2 regions of the Paraburkholderia aromaticivorans genome follow, and region 1 is predicted to be linked to the other one. Evidence: riboswitches for the same ligand, from Rfam matches in the RefSeq annotation. Region 1 holds a riboswitch; the other holds the start of a gene.
The links. A riboswitch is a leader RNA that binds a small molecule or an ion and turns the genes downstream of it on or off. The one in region 1 is predicted to bind cobalamin.
Positions count from the first base shown of each region.

Region 2: it holds a riboswitch for cobalamin, as region 1 does, so the genes downstream of both, cobW (cobalamin biosynthesis protein CobW) here and cobG (precorrin-3B synthase) in region 1, are expected to answer to the same signal.

Region 1 covers NZ_CP022990.1:710,295-718,151, forward strand. The annotation lists gene metE (5-methyltetrahydropteroyltriglutamate--homocysteine S-methyltransferase) at 1-263, shown strand, start outside; gene cobM (precorrin-4 C(11)-methyltransferase) at 348-1,073, opposite strand; gene CJU94_RS22950 (cobalt-precorrin-6A reductase) at 1,131-1,856, opposite strand; gene CJU94_RS22955 (cobalt-precorrin-5B (C(1))-methyltransferase) at 1,853-2,950, opposite strand; gene cbiE (precorrin-6y C5,15-methyltransferase (decarboxylating) subunit CbiE) at 2,950-4,338, opposite strand; cobalamin riboswitch at 4,423-4,601, shown strand; gene cobG (precorrin-3B synthase) at 4,655-6,265, shown strand; gene CJU94_RS22970 (precorrin-8X methylmutase) at 6,258-6,884, shown strand; gene CJU94_RS22975 (precorrin-2 C(20)-methyltransferase) at 6,884-7,615, shown strand; gene cobJ (precorrin-3B C(17)-methyltransferase) at 7,612-7,857, shown strand, end outside.
Region 2 covers NZ_CP022990.1:331,588-339,444, reverse strand. The annotation lists gene cobN (cobaltochelatase subunit CobN) at 1-1,710, opposite strand, end outside; gene cobW (cobalamin biosynthesis protein CobW) at 1,717-2,808, opposite strand; cobalamin riboswitch at 3,005-3,285, opposite strand; cobalamin riboswitch at 3,353-3,605, shown strand; gene cobA (uroporphyrinogen-III C-methyltransferase) at 3,845-4,618, shown strand; gene CJU94_RS21280 (cobalamin biosynthesis protein) at 4,615-5,076, shown strand; gene cobO (cob(I)yrinic acid a,c-diamide adenosyltransferase) at 5,073-5,675, shown strand; gene CJU94_RS21270 (cobyrinic acid a,c-diamide synthase CobB) at 5,679-7,028, shown strand; gene bluB (5,6-dimethylbenzimidazole synthase) at 7,012-7,671, shown strand; gene CJU94_RS21260 (DUF4136 domain-containing protein) at 7,682-7,857, opposite strand, start outside.

The DNA of each region.
Region 1 (7,857 bases):
GCGCCTTCGCGTACCCGAACGAAATCGGCCCGGGCGTCTACGATATCCACTCGCCGCGCGTGCCTGGCGCGGACGCGATCCAACGTCTGCTGGAACGCGCCTGCGAAGTGATTCCGGCCGAGCGCCTGTGGGTCAATCCGGACTGCGGGCTGAAGACGCGCGGCTGGCCGGAAACGGAAGCCGCGCTCGCGAATATGGTGCAGGCCGCGAGAGCATTGCGCGCGAAGCTGGCGGCGCAGCAGCCGGAAGCATTGACCGCGTGATGTGACCAGCCGTCGAGCCGGCGTCGAACGCCCATTTGCGCGCCGTGTTGTGTCGCGCGAATAGGCGTTCGCGCGTAGGCGGGTTCACTCTTTCGCGTACAGCGTCGAGTCCGCGAAACCCTCCGCGGCGAGCACGTGACCGACCAGAATCAGCGCGGTCCGTTCGATCGAACTCGATTGCACCTTGCTGACGATGTCGTCGAGCGTGCCGGTGAGCTTCTCCTCGTCCGGCCAGCTCGCGCGATAAATCACCGCGATTGGACATGCGCCGCCGTAATGCGGCCGCAATTCATCGACGATGCGCGCAAGATGCCGCACGCCGAGGTGAATCGCCATGGTCGCGCGGTGCCGGGCGAGATCGGCGAGCTGTTCGCCTTCGGGCATGCGGGTCTTGCTCGCGAAACGCGTGAGGATCAGCGTCTGCGACACCTCGGGCAGCGTGAGTTCGCAACCCAGCGCCGCCGCGCACGCGGCCGTGGCGGTGACGCCCGGCACGATCTCGTAGGGAATGTTCAGCTCGCGCAGTCTGCGAATCTGTTCGCCGATCGCGCCGTACAAGGACGGATCGCCGGAATGCACGCGCGCCACGTCCTGGCCTTTGGCGTGTGCGGCCGCGAGCAGCGCGACGATCTGGTCGAGGTCGAGTTCGGCGGTGTTGACGACCTGCGCGGCCGCGTGACCTTCGAGCACCGCGGCCGGCACGAGCGAACCCGCGTACAGGATCACCGGGCAACTGCGCACGAGGCGCTGCCCTTTCACCGTGATCAGTTCCGGGTCGCCAGGACCCGCGCCGATAAAAAACACTGTCATTCACTACTCCATGATTCGTTGGGTCGGCGTGACACGCACAGGCGATTCGGGCGCAATTCAAGCCGCCGCTTGCAGCGCTTCGAGCAGGTCGGCAACGTGGTCGAATTCCCGATCCGCCGGCGGCAACTCGGGCCGGCGCAACATCACGACCGGCAGACCGCGTTCTCGCGCGACTTCGAGTTTCGCTTCGGTCGCATTGCCGCCGCTGTTTTTGCTGACCACCACATCGAAGGCTTGCAGCGCGAACAACGCGCGCTCGCCTTCGAGCGTGAATGGGCCGCGCGCCGCGAGTATGCGCGCACGCGGCGTGTCCTCGTGCGAATCGAGACAACGCACCGTCCAGAACTGATGCGAGGGGATGTCGTCGAGATGCGCGAGCGGCTCGCGACCGAGCGTGAAGAGCGGCTTTCTGAACGGCGCCAGCGCATCCGTGAGCTCGTTCCAGTCGCCGGCCATACGCCAGTCGTCGCCGGCTTGCGGCTGCCAGGCCGGGCGACGCAGCGCCCAATACGGCACGCCCGTGGCGCGGCTCGCCTGCGCCGCATTCGCGCTGATTTGCGCGGCATAGGGATGGGTCGCATCGATCACGAGGCCAATGCCCTCGCTATTTAGGTAACGCGCCATGCCCTCACTACCGCCGAAGCCGCCCACGCGCACCGCGCACGGGAGATCGTCCGGCACCTTGCCGAGGCCGGCAAGACTGTACACGTGGGCGGGGTCGCCGAGTTGCCGCGCGATCCGCAGCGCGTCGCCGGTGCCGCCGAGCAGCAGAATCCGCCTCATTGCGCGGCTCCGATCAGGTTGCCCTGACGGTCGATCGCGAACATTTCCACGGTGACCTGCGGCGGCACGATGGCGCGCGCCAGCGTCAGCGCATGCCGGCAGACGATATCGCCGAGCGGCACCTGCTGCGCGCGCGCCAACGCCACCGCCTGCTGGCTCGTATTGGCCGCGCGGATCGCCGCCTGAAGCGCGGCGTCGGCGCCATATTCGGCCGCCCATTGCGCGAGCCGTTCGAGGTCGATGCTCGAATTGCGGCTATGCAGATCGAGATGCCCCGCCGCCAGCTTGCTGAGTTTGCCGAAGCCGCCGCACACGCTGAGGCGCTCGACCGGCGCGCGCTTCATATGCTTGAGCACCGCGCCGACGAAGTCGCCCATTTCGATCAGCGCGATATCCGGCAGACCGTAATGCGCGCGCATCGCCTCCTCGCTGGCGTTGCCGGTGCAGGCGGCCAGATGCGTGTAGCCGTTGGCGCGCGCGACGTCGATGCCCTGATGGATCGACGCGATATACGCCGAGCACGAGAAAGGCCGCACGATGCCGGTGGTGCCGAGAATCGACAGGCCGCCGAGAATGCCCAGGCGCGGGTTCATGGTTTTCAGCGCGAGCGCTTCGCCGCCTTCCACGCCGATCGTCACCTCGAAGCCGCCGCCATATCCGTGCTCCGCCGCCAGTTCGGCAAGGTGCTCGGTCATCATTCTGCGCGGCACCGGGTTGATCGCCGGTTCGCCGACCGGCAGCGTCAGTCCCGCGCGCGTCACCGTGCCGACGCCGGGCCCCGCGCGAAACTTCACGCCCGGTTCGGCGACGAGGCGCACGCGCGCGAATACGACCGCGCCGTGCGTGACGTCGGGATCGTCGCCGGCGTCCTTGACGGTGCCGGCTTCGGCACCGCCGTCGCCGTTGCCGATCAGACGGCAGAACACCAGCGGCATCGGCACATGCTGGCCCCTGGGCAGCACGATCTCCGCCACGTTGCTAACCACGCCCGCCAGCAACAGACGCGCCGCCGCCAGCGACGTCGCGGTGGCGCAACTGCCGGTCGTGTAGCCGCTACGCAGCGGCGCGGGTTGTTCGGGCGTTTCGTCGCGCATCAGGGTTCTTGCGGTGAGTCGGTGTTCAAAGCGTTGGTGGCGTTGGTGGCGTTCGCGCCGTTCGCGCCGTTCGCACCGTTCGTGCCGTTCGTGCCGTTCGTGCCGTTCGTGCAGTTCGTGCAGTTCACGCCGTTCGTAGCGTTCGTTACATCGGCCGGGTCAATGGTGTTCCTGGCGCCCTCGCCGCTCGGCTTCGTCACGTCCAACAGCGTGATCGGCAACGCCTGCCGCCATGTATCGAAAGCGCCGAGCGGCTGGGCGTCGGCCAGCGCGATCCGCGTCAGCGTGCCGCCGTGCCGCTCGCGCCAGGCGACCAGCGCCGCTTCGCCCTGCAACGTAACCGCGTTGGCGACCAGCCGGCCACCCTCGCGCAGAGCGGCCCAACATGCCTCCAGCACGCCCGGCACGGTCGCGCCCCCGCCGATGAACACCGCATCCGGCAGCGGCAGCCCCTGCAGCGCGGCAGGCGCGCGGCCTGCGACGAGTTGCAGACTCGGCACGCCCAGCGCGTCGCGATTGTGTTCGATGAAGCGCTGACGCTCGGCGTGTCCTTCAATCGCGATCGCGCGGCAGGTCGGATGCGAGCGCATCCATTCGATGCCGATCGAGCCGCTACCCGCGCCCACGTCCCACAGCAGTTCGCCGGGCGCCGGCGCGAGGCGCGCGAGCGTGATGGCGCGCACATCGCGCTTGGTCAACTGGCCGTCGTGGCGAAAAGCGTCATCGGGCAAGCCGCAGGTCAGCGGCAAACGCGGCGCGCCCTCGGTGGCGCGGCAGTCGAGCGCGATCAGATTCAGCGCGGCCACTTCGCCCGCCGGCCACTGATCCGCGCGGCCGTCGATGCGCCGTTCCAGCTCGCCGCCCAAGTGTTCCAGCACGCTCATGCGGGTCGCCCCGAAACCGCGGGCGTTGAGCAACTCCGCGAGCGCCGCGGGCGTGCGTCCGTCCGCGCTCAGCACGAACACGCGCGCGCCGTCGTGCAGATGCGCGTTCAACGTCGCCAACGGCCGCCCCACCAGCGACACCGTCGCGACGTCCTGCAACGGCCAGCCGAGGCGCGCGGCCGCCAGCGACAACGACGACGGCGCGGGCAGCACCCGCAACTCCCCCGCCGGCAACTGCCGCGCGAGCGTCGCGCCTACGCCGAACAGCATCGGGTCGCCGCTCGCCAGCACGCACACCGCGCCGCCGCGTTCGGCCAGCAAAGGCGAGAGATCGAACGGACGCGGCCACGCGGCGCGGCGCGCGGCGAGGCGCGCGGGCAGCATCGCCAGATGGCGTTCACCGCCGTAGACCACCGACGCTTGCAGCAAAGCGCGCCGCGCGGGCCTTCCCAAACCGGCGAAGCCGTCGTCGCCGATGCCCACCACCGTCAGCCACGCGGGCATGCATCCATCCTCATTCTGTGTCTTCAAATAGTCCGCTGTGCCGCGCCGATCAAAGCGCCCAGCCTCGTTGTGCGGTTCGAAAAAAGGCATAATACAGCCGCCGGTGCCCTTCGGGGCCGAAGAGGGAACACAGTGCCACTGTGGCTGCCCCCGCAACTGTATGCAGCGAGTCCGCCTGCGCTCCACGCCACTGGTTCGACCGGGAAGGCTGCGGCGGACCATGACCTGCCAGCCAGGAGACCTGCCGGCAAGACTGTTCGTGCCAGCCAACATCGGGCGGGGTGTACCGATGCCGCAGCCATGCCCGCCTGACGGCATGCTCGGGCCGTCGCGCGACGCTAAACCGGTGTCCGTCTTGAATCAAGCTTCGCCTTCCACCGTTGTGTCCGACGCAGCCGCCACGCCGCGGCCCTCGGCGTGCCCGGGGCTGCTGCGCATCGTCGCCGCGCGCGACGGCGGGATTTGCCGCATCAAACTGCCCGGCGGCGAGTTGAGCGCGGCGCAGGCGCGGGCGATCGCCGATGTCAGTGCACGCCATGCGGCCGGCGTGATCGAGCTGACCAATCGTGCCAATGTGCAGGTGCGCGGCGTGAAGCGTGGTGAGGAAGCGGCGTTGATCGCGGCGCTGGTCGCCGCCGGTCTCGGGCCGATGCCGTCGGCGGGCGCAGCGAAGGCGGTGGCAATCGGTCCGGCGGACGTTGCGGACACGATGGCGGTGAGCGCAGTGGACCGGGCGGCAGCGAACGCAGTGGAGACGGTTTCGTCGAAGCTGCCGGACGCATTGGACGCGTCAGCCGCAATGGCGATCGCCGCCGACGACGTGCGCAACGTCATGATCAGCCCCGCTGCCGGACGCGATCCCTGCTCCCTGTTCGACACCCGCCCGCTGTGCGCCGAATTGCTCGCGACGCTGCAAAGCGAACCGCGTTTCGCGGCGCTGTCGCCGAAATTCGCGCTGTTGCTGGACGGCGGCGAACGGCTCGCGCGAGTGGATCATCCGCATGACGTTTGGCTGGCGGCGTCGCAGGAAGCCGACGGCGTGCGCTTCGTATTCGGCCTGGCGGGTTGTCCGCCTGCGAGTGCGTGGGCCGGCTCGCCGGCGCAAAATGAGTGCATCACGACGGACGAGTCCCACGCCAACGGCGCGGTCCCGCTAGCCGCGATACTCCCCTCGCAAGCTCCGGCTCTGGTACGCGCGCTGCTGCTCACATTCCTCGACCTCGCCGCCGCCGACGCCACGCGCATGCGTCACCTGCTAGCCGTGCATTCCGCCGACGCGCTCCTGCATCACGCTCAACGCTACCTCGACTTCCCGCTGACGCGAAACGCAGCGCTGGCCGGCTGGCATCGCCGCACGCCGGCCGATGCCGGCCTTCGGCTGGGCGCTCACGCGCAACGCGTGCCCGGAACCTGGCACGCAGGCGGCCAGCCGCCGCTGGGACGCCTCGACGCCAACACCCTCGATGCCCTCGCCGCGCTTTCGCAGCAGCACGGCAACGGCACGCTGCGCGTCACACCCTGGCAAAGCGTGCTGCTGCCCGACATCGCAACGCATGCCGTTCCAGCCGTGCTATCCGGTTTGGCGGCGCTCGGTCTCGCCTGCGATCCCGCGCAAGCCATCACGCGTCTGATCGCCTGCGCCGGTTCCAGCGGCTGCGCGAAAAGCCTCGCCGACACCAAGGCCGACGCGCTGCGCCTCGCCGCCCGCCTGGCTGCCGGCGTCGACGCGCACCTGAGCGGCTGCCCACGTTCGTGCGCCGCCGCGCATTGCGCGCCGTACACGCTGCTGGCGGCCGCGCCCGGCCTCTACGACCTTTATCGACGCGACGGCCGGCCCGGTTTCGGCCTGTGCGTCGCGCGCCAACTGACGATCGACCAGGCCGCCGACATGCTCGAACGCCTGGCCCGGAGTAACCCCGATGCTTGATTACATTCGCGACGGTCAGGAGATCTATCGCCAATCCTTTGCGACGATCCGCGCGGAGGCCGACTTGTCGCGCATTCCCGCCGACCTGGAAAAACTCGCGGTGCGCGTGATCCACGCGTGCGGCATGGTCGATGTGATCGACGACCTGCGCTTTTCCGAAGGCGCGGGCGCCTCGGGCCGCACGGCGCTTGCGCGAGGCGCGCCGATCCTCTGCGATGCCGGCATGGTCGCGCAGGGCATTACGCGTGCGCGGCTGCCGGCGAACAATGCGGTCGTCTGCACCCTCACGCATCCCGACGTGCCCGCGCTCGCGCGCGAACTCGGCAATACGCGCTCCGCGGCCGCGCTGGAATTGTGGCGGCCGCAGCTGGCGGGCAGCGTCGTCGTGATCGGCAATGCGCCGACCGCGCTGTTTCATCTGCTCGATATGCTCGACGCCGGCGCGCCAAGACCCGCGCTGATACTCGGCTTTCCGGTGGGCTTTGTCGGCGCCGCCGAATCGAAGGCCATGCTCGCGGAAGACAGCCGCGGCGTGCCTTACGTGGTGGTGCATGGTCGGCGTGGCGGCAGCGCCATGGCGGCGGCCGCCGTCAATGCGCTGGCAACGGAGGTCGAATAATGACGGTGCAAGGACGTCTGTTCGGACTTGGTGTCGGGCCCGGCGACCCCGAACTCATCACGCTCAAGGCGCTGCGTTTGCTGAAGGCAGCGCCGGTGGTCGCGTACTTCGTCGCCAAGGGCAAGAAAGGCAACGCGTTCAGCATCATCGAGGCGCATTTGCACGACGCGCAGCAGCATCTGCCGCTCGTGTATCCCGTCACGACCGAAGCGCTCGAACCGCCGCTTTCATACGAAGCGATCATCGCCGATTTCTACGACACCGCCGCGGAAATCGTCGCCGCTCACCTCGACGCGGGCCGCGACGTCGCCGTGATCTGCGAAGGCGATCCGTTCTTCTATGGCTCGTACATGTATCTGCACGACCGGCTTGCGCCGCGCTACGCGAGCGAAGTCGTGCCCGGCGTGTGCTCGATGCTCGGCGGCGCGGCGGTGCTCGGCTCGCCGCTCGTGTATCGCAATCAGAGCCTGTCGGTGCTCTCGGGCGTGCTGCCCGAAGACGAGTTACGCCGGCGTCTAGCCGATGCCGATGCCGCGGTCGTGATGAAACTGGGCCGCAACTTCGACAAGGTGCGGCGCGTGCTGGGTGAACTCGGCCTCGCGGACCGCGCGCTCTATGTCGAACGCGCGACCATGGGCAATCAACGCATCGTGCCGCTCGCCGACGTGGATCCGATGGCGTCGCCGTATTTTTCGCTGCTCGTGCTGCCGGGGGAAAAATGGCAAGGATGAACGCGCCCGCGATCGTGATTCTCGGCGCGGGCGCATTGGCGACCGCACGCCGCATTCAGGCGCTGTATGCGGATAGCCAGGTGCATGCGTTGCAGGGGCGCGTCGAGGCGGACGTGCCGTACAGCGAACTCGGCGCGCATCTGCTCGCGTTGTATGCGCGCGGCACGCCGATCGTCGCGTTGTGCGCGGCGGGGATCGTGATTCGCTGTGTCGCGCCGGCGTTGTCGAACAAGGGAGTCGAG
Region 2 (7,857 bases), 380 kb from region 1:
GGCGTGGCTCAACGCGACGCTCTTGCCAGGCAGCCATTCGAGATTGCCGTGCTTGCCGACGTGCACGATTGCGTCGATACCGAACTGGTGGCGCAACCAGAAATAGAACGCCAGATAGGCGTGCGGCGGCACGAGGTCGGCGTCGTGATAGCTGGCGTAATCGCCCTGTTCGCGCGAACGCGAGGGTTGAATGCCGACGAACACCTGTCCGCACCGCCAGCCCGCGATCATGAAACGGCCGCGCCTCAGCGTCGGATCCTGATCGGGTGTGCCCCACCGCGCGTTCAATGCGTGCCGCGCCTCAGCGGGCAAGGCGTTGAAGTACCCAAGATAGTCGTCTAGCGCAAGGCTTTGCAGCGCGGGACGCAGATCGCGCACCACCGGATCGTTGGTCACGCCTTCGGTGAGCTTCTTCAACAACGCGTCGCCGTTCGCGGGCAAATCGGCGAGACGATAGCCTTCGTCGCGCAGCATCGACAGAATGCCCACCACCGAGGCCGGCGTATCGAGCCCCACGCCATTGCCGATGCGCCCCTCGCTCATCGGATAATTGGCGAGGATCAGCGCGAGTTTCTTGTCCGCGTTGTCGAGCGAGCGCAGACGGCACCAGCGGCGGCTGAGCTCGGCGAGAAAAGCCACCCGCCCGGCATCCGGTTGATAACGCACCACGTCGACCTGAGTGTGCGGACAACGGTATGCAAGGCCCTTGAAACTGACAGCGCGCGTAATGATGCGGCCGTCCACTTCCGGCAGCGCGATATGCATCGCAATATCGCGCGAATTGAGGCCTTGATTGTCCTTCTGCCAGTCTTCGCGATTGCCGCCGCTGAGAATCACCTGGAACACCGGCGCGTCGCCGGCGAGCGCGAGCGGCTCGGGGTCGTCGATCGCGCTTGCGGCGAAGGCGGTCGTATTCAGCACCAGCGAGACCTTGTGCTCGGCGCACAGCGATTGCACGACTTCGCGGCTCAACGTGTCTTTGAGCGAGGTAATCGCAATCGGCAGCGGATTCAGGCCCTGCGACTCGAGCGCATCGATCAGCGCGTCGAACACGGCCGTATTGGCCGCCTGCAGATGCGCCTTGTAGAACAGAATCGCCGCGACCGGCGCGTTGTGTTGCCAGCGCGCCTGCCAGTCGGCAACCGTCGGCGTGTCCCGCTCGGGATGGTAGAGCGTCGCGGCGGGCAACGCGCGCGGCGGCGCAGGCTCGCGCCCCCAGCCGACGGCGCGGTGCGCGATACAGCGCAGGAACGCTTCGGCATTTTGCGGGCCGCCTTCGCGCAGATAGCGCCACAGTTGATGGCATAGCTCGGCGCTCGCGGTGCTGCGCGCGAGCAGGTTTGGATCTTCCTGCAGATCGCCGGAGAACATTGCGAGCGTCTGCTGCTTGCGCTCGGCGAGCGCCACCACCTGCTCGATGCCATAAGGCCAATAGGCCTCGCCGCCGAGATGATCGACCACCACCGCGCGCGCATGCTGCAAGACGTCTTCGACATAGAAATCGACCGAGGCCGGCTGCCGCAAATACGTGACGTTGGCGAGCCGCACGCTGGGGAAACCCTCGCCCAGCCGCGGAAAGACGCTCGCGAGCAGCGACAGCGTGGTGTCGGCCGAACTGAGCACCACGATATCGGCGGGCTGCTGATCGATACGGATCACGCCCTGCGTATCGTCGACAAAGCCACCCGGCGTGGTGCGCAGCAGATGCATGAGCGCTTACGCCTGTTGCGTTTCGACGGCCGACGGGACGCCGAGCGCCGTGTCGAACGCACGCTGCAACGCGGCCTGATCGAGATCCTCGCCAATCAGCACGAAGCGGCTCGGACCATTTTCGCCCGCTTGCCAGCGCCGATCGAAATAGCTGTCGAAGCGGCGGCCCACGCCCTGAATCACCAGACGCATCGCCGCGCCCGGCAGCGCCGCGAAGCCCTTGACGCGATAAATCGTGTTCGTTTCGACGAGGCCTTGCAGCGCGGCGATCACCGCTTCGCGAGAAGGCGCGTTCGCGTGTACGACCACCGAATCGAATTCGTCGTGATGGTGGTCGGCGTCGCCGGCGGAACCGTGATGATCGTGGCGCAAGTGGATCGTGTCTTCCGAGGCCGCTTCGAGGCCCAGCAGCGTATGCAGATCGAGCTGGCCCTTCTGCGCGCGCACGATCTTCACTTGCGGCGGAATCTCTTCGCGAATCACCGCCTCGACCGCGTTTTGCTGCGCGTCGTCGAGCAGATCCGTTTTGTTCAGGATCACCAGATCGGCGGCGGACAACTGATCTTCGAACAGTTCATGCAGCGGCGACTCGTGATCGAGATTCGGATCGGCTTTGCGCTGTGCATCCACGGCGAGCGGATTGTCGGCGAACTGGCCGCTTGCCGCAGCCGGACCGTCCACCACGGTGACCACGGCATCCACGGTGAAGCTGTTCTTGATCTGCGGCCAGTTGAATGCCTGCACCAGCGGCTTCGGCAATGCGAGGCCCGACGTCTCGATCAGCACGTGATCGATCTGATCGCGGCGTTCGACCAGCCTTTCCATCACCGGAAAAAACTCTTCCTGCACGGTGCAGCACAGGCAGCCGTTTGCGAGCTCATACAGTTGGCCTTCGGTTTCGACGCCGTTTTCATCGCATCCAATGCCGCAACCCTTGAGGATTTCCCCGTCGATGCCGAGTTCGCCGAACTCGTTGACGATGACCGCGATGCGCTTGCCGCCCGCATGCTGAAGAATATGCCGCAGCAGCGTGGTCTTGCCGCTGCCGAGAAAGCCTGTGACGATGGTGACGGGGATCTTGCGCATCTGGGTTTGCATCGTGAGGTCCATCCGTAGGAGTTGCACGTGCCTGCCGGCGTATCCGCGCGTCTGTCCGTATGGTCCTGACAAACCCGACATGGGCCTGGCAAGCCACGGCGAAAATCAAACACGGGGACGAACGACGGATTGCCGCGACAACGGTAAACAGAAAGCGGAATTGAGATCATGAACGCACCGCCGCATCCCCGCGGCGTTCGCCCTTCGTATTCTGGCCGGTATCCGGGCTGGCGATAGCGCCGCTTCCCCTTCCCGGACGAGTGATTTCTCGCCCAGTGGTGATATGCCGACGCGGCCTTGCGCGTGGACATCGAAGCCGGCTTTGCGGCGCTACAGCACTGACCGTAGCGCCACATTTCGCTTACCGTTGCGGGGGCAGCACAGGTTGACCCGATCCATGGCAGGCGGGTGCCCTGTTTCCCGTTTAACTGCATGCGCACGAGCGCGCACACGAGCACCAAAGTGCGAGCGAGTGTAGGCCCGCGGCCCGATGCCGTCAAGGAAACCCAAGCCGCGAGCGCTTATCGGGCGGGGCGCCGTGTGCTATCGTATGCGCGCGTTTGGTGCCCGCACATGCATTCGCGTGTGCAGTTAAACGGGAAACAGGCCGCGCTTTCATGCGCTCAACCTGTGCTGTCCCCGCAACGGTAAGCGACCTGCGGCGCGATGTTGATTCGTCTCGCGCCGCGCATGCGTTTTTTCTATGCCACTGTCCCGCACATGCCAATGAATGCGGACGGGAAGGCAAAGCGCATGAGGCCGCCAGCCCGGATACCGGCCAGACGCGGAGGCGGCGAACCTCAGGCAACATCGCGCCGCCGGCCGCCGGAATCCGCGAGGGACGGATGTGAAGGCGCTGAAGCACGACGTCACGCGTCCGTTCGCGTGCGAGTTCCCCCAAAGGACCGCTGCGAGCCGCGCATGTCGCCGTGCCCGAATCCGTAGCCCGCATGCCCCAAAAATCCGCCATCCGGCGCTCCCGCGCGCTTCGCCCCGATCCGCACGTCACGACATGGCGCTTGCCGTGCACGTCGCGATGAGCCGCGCCTGGTTGATCGGCGCCGGACCCGGCGACGTCGAACTCATGACGCTCAAGGCGACCCGCGCGTTGGCGCAAGCCGATGTGGTGCTGGTCGACGATCTGGTGAATCCCGAGGTGCTGCAGTTCGCGCGCGCCGATGCACGGATCGTCTACGTCGGCAAACGCGGCGGACATCCGTCCACGCCGCAGGCCGGCATCGTCGCACAGTTGCTTGATCATGTGCGGGCCGGGCGCAGCGTCGCGCGCCTGAAAGGCGGCGATCCGTTCGTGTTCGGCCGGGGCGGCGAAGAACAGCAGGCGCTGCATGCCGCCGGCGTCGAGGTCGAAGTCATCAACGGCATTACGGCGGGAATCGCGGCGCCCGCGGCCATCGGCATTCCGGTCACGCATCGCGACTACGCGCAAGGCGTGGTGTTCGTCACCGGGCACGGCGCGGGCAGCGGCGAGCCGGACTGGGCCGCGCTCGCGGCCACGCAGATGACGCTCGTGATCTATATGGGCATGCGGCGGCTCGACGATATCGTCGGCGCGTTGCTCGCGGCGGGCATGAGCGCCGACACGCCATGCGCGGCGATCGAGTCGGCCACCCGTCCCGAGCAACGCCATGCGCTCGCACGGCTGGGCGAGTTCGCCGCTACCGTCTCGCGCGCCGGACTCGGCTCGCCGGCGATCGTGGTGATCGGCGGCGTGGTGTCGCTCGCGTTGATGCGCGCAGCGGCGCAGGCCGATGCCGCGACGCCGGGCGCGCACGGAGCGGCTACGCCATGAAAACGCTGAGCGTCGGCATTGGCTGCCGTTTGCACAGCCCGGCTGAGCAGATCGAAGCGGCGGTGCGCGCCGCGCTCGGCCCGCATGCATTCGACGCAATCCGCACCGTGGCTTCGGTCGATACCAAAGCCGGCGAAACGGGCCTGCGCGAATTCTGCGCACGTCATGCCCTGCCGCTGACATTCTTCAGCCGTGCACAGATCGCGGCGATGCCCGTGACGGAGCCTTCGGCGGCAGTGCGCGGGCACCTCGGCGTGGACGGCGTGTGCGAGCCGTGCGCGCTGCTTGCCGCAACGGCCGGGCTCGGCGACCTCGCCGCTTGCAATGACGTGCCGCGCGCCGCGCTCCTCATGCGCAAAACGGTGCATGCCGGCGTCGCCGTGGCGATCGCCACGACCACCACCGTCGCTGATCACGAACACCCCAACAACGACACTCAGGAACCGAACCTGCCATGAAGACCGATCCCGAATCGCACCAACGCATGACCGAGCGCCGGCGCGAAGGCCACGAGAAGAAACAGGCCAACGCCACCGTCGAGAAAGGCCTGCTGATCGTCAACACCGGCACCGGCAAGGGCAAGACCACCGCCGCGTTCGGCATGGCCGTGCGCGTGCTGGGCCACGGCATGCGCCTCGGCGTCGTGCAATTCATCAAGGGCGCGCTGCACACGTCGGAGCGAGACTTTCTCGGCGCGATCGCCAATTGCGATTTCGTCACAATGGGCGACGGCTACACCTGGAACACGCAGAACCGCGACGCCGACATCGCGACCGCGCGCAAAGGCTGGGATGAAGCGCGCCGCATGATCGAGAGCGGCGAGTATCAGATGGTGATCCTCGACGAACTGAACACGGTGCTCAAGTACGAATACCTGCCGCTCGACGAAGTCCTGTCGGTACTGACCGCGCGCGCGCCGATGGTGCACGTGGTGGTGACCGGCCGTCACGCGCCGGACGCGTTGATCGAAGCAGCCGACCTCGTCACGGAAATGCGCATCGTCAAGCATCCGTATCGCGAGCAGGGCGTGAAAGCGCAGCGCGGCGTGGAGTTCTGAGCGATGACCGGCCCCCACGGCACGGCCGCCGACACGTCTGCCGGGGAGACTTCGCCCGGAGCGTGCCCCGCCCTCTTTATCAGCGCGCCCGCGTCGGGCCAGGGCAAGACCACGATCACCGCGGGTCTGGCGCGCTACCATCGGCGGCTGGGGCGACGCGTACGCGTCTTCAAGACCGGACCCGACTTTCTCGATCCGATGATCCTCGCGCGCGCGAGCGGCGCGCCCGTCCTCTCGCTCGATCTGTGGATGGTGGGCGAAACCGCCTGCCGCAACCTGCTCGCGCAAGCGGCCGCCGAAGCCGATCTGATCCTGATCGAAGGCGTGATGGGCTTGTTCGACGGCACGCCGAGCAGCGCCGATCTCGCCACCACCTTCGGCGTGCCGGTGCTCGCGGTCATTTCGGCGAAGGCGATGGCGCAGACCTTCGGCGCGGTGGCCTTCGGGCTCGCGCAATTCCGGCCGCAGGTGCCGTTTTACGGCGTGCTCGCCAACCGCGTCGGCTCCGCGCGGCACGCGCAGATGCTCGAAGAGGCGTTGCCGCATGGGCTGCGCTGGTGCGGCCACATTGCCGCCAGCGACGAAATCGCGCTGCCCGACCGTCACCTCGGCCTGCACCAGGCGGACGAAATCGACGATCTCGACGCGCGCCTCGATCACGCCGCCGACACGCTCGGCGGCACCCCGCTTGCCGAACTGCCGCCGCCGGTCGAGTTCGGCGCGCCCGCGCCGCAGCCTCTGCCGCGCCTGCTGGAAGGCCGGACGATCGCCATCGCGCGCGACGCCGCATTCTCGTTCATCTATCCGGCCAACGTCGCGCTGCTGGAAGCCCTCGGTGCGCGGATCGAATACTTTTCGCCGCTCGCCGACCAGCCACTGCCCGAACACGCTGATGCGCTGTACCTGCCCGGCGGCTACCCGGAACTGCACGCGGCGGCGCTGGCGGGCAACACGCGCAGCGCCGCCGGCATTCGCGCGCACGCGGGCGCCGGCAAGCCGCTCGTGGCCGAATGCGGCGGCATGCTCTATCTGCTTAACCGGCTCACCGACGCGCACGGCGCCAGCACGCCGATGCTCGGCCTGCTGCCCGGCCACGCGACGATGCAAACGCGTTTCACCGCGCTCGGCATGCAGCAGATCGACAGCCTGCACGGGCCGATGACCGGCCACACGTTTCACTATTCGAAGCTGAACACCCCGCTCATGCCGCTGCGCTCGGCCACCCGGCCGCAAGGCGGCGCGCCCGGCGAAGCCGTCTACCGCGCCGGCTCGATCGTGGCGAGCTACATGCACGCTTACTGGCCCTCCAACCCGGCCTTCGCGGCCGCCCTGTTCCATGGCGCAGCCTTTTAACGATTCCGAGCGCGACGCCGTCTACCGCGCGATTTACGAACGCCGCGACATGCGCCATTTCGTGCGCGATGCGGTCGACCCGGCCGTGCTGCGGCGTCTGCTCGACGCGGCGCATCACGCGCCGAGCGTCGGCTTCATGCAGCCATGGCGGATCGCGCGCATCACCGATTCCACGCTGCGCGCGGCCTTGCATGACACGGTGGAAGCCGAACGCCTCGCCACCGCCGACGCGCTCGGCCAACGCCGCGAAGAATTCATGAAGCTGAAAGTGGAAGGCATGCTGGAATGCGGCGAGCTGCTGGTGATGGCGCTGATGGACGGACGCGAGCGCCATATCTTCGGCCGCCGCACCTTGCCGGAGATGGACCTCGCGTCGGTGGCGTGCGCGATCCAGAACATGTGGCTCGCCGCGCGCGCGGAAGGTCTGGGCATGGGCTGGGTGTCGCTGTTCGACGTCGACGCGGTGCGCCGGCTGCTGCACATGCCCGACGGCGCGCGGCCCGTGGCGATTCTGTGTCTGGGGCACGTCGACCAGTTCTACAGCGAGCCGATGCTGGAAACCGAACGTTGGGCGAGCCGTCTGCCGCTCGCCGACTGCGTCTTCGAAAACCGCTGGCCGGAGGACCGCAACGCGCCGCAATGACGCGGGCGCGTTACGGTTGCAGCGGCTTCACCGAGGTCACCACCGGCACGCCGCCCGTTTTGTCGGTACGCAGTTTCACACGCCAGTCGGGCGGCGCATCGAACGGAAACCTGGCCAGCGCGCTTTTGACGAGCGCGGGCATGGCATGCAGCGGATCCGCGTCGCGATCGCTGCTCGACGCGCTGA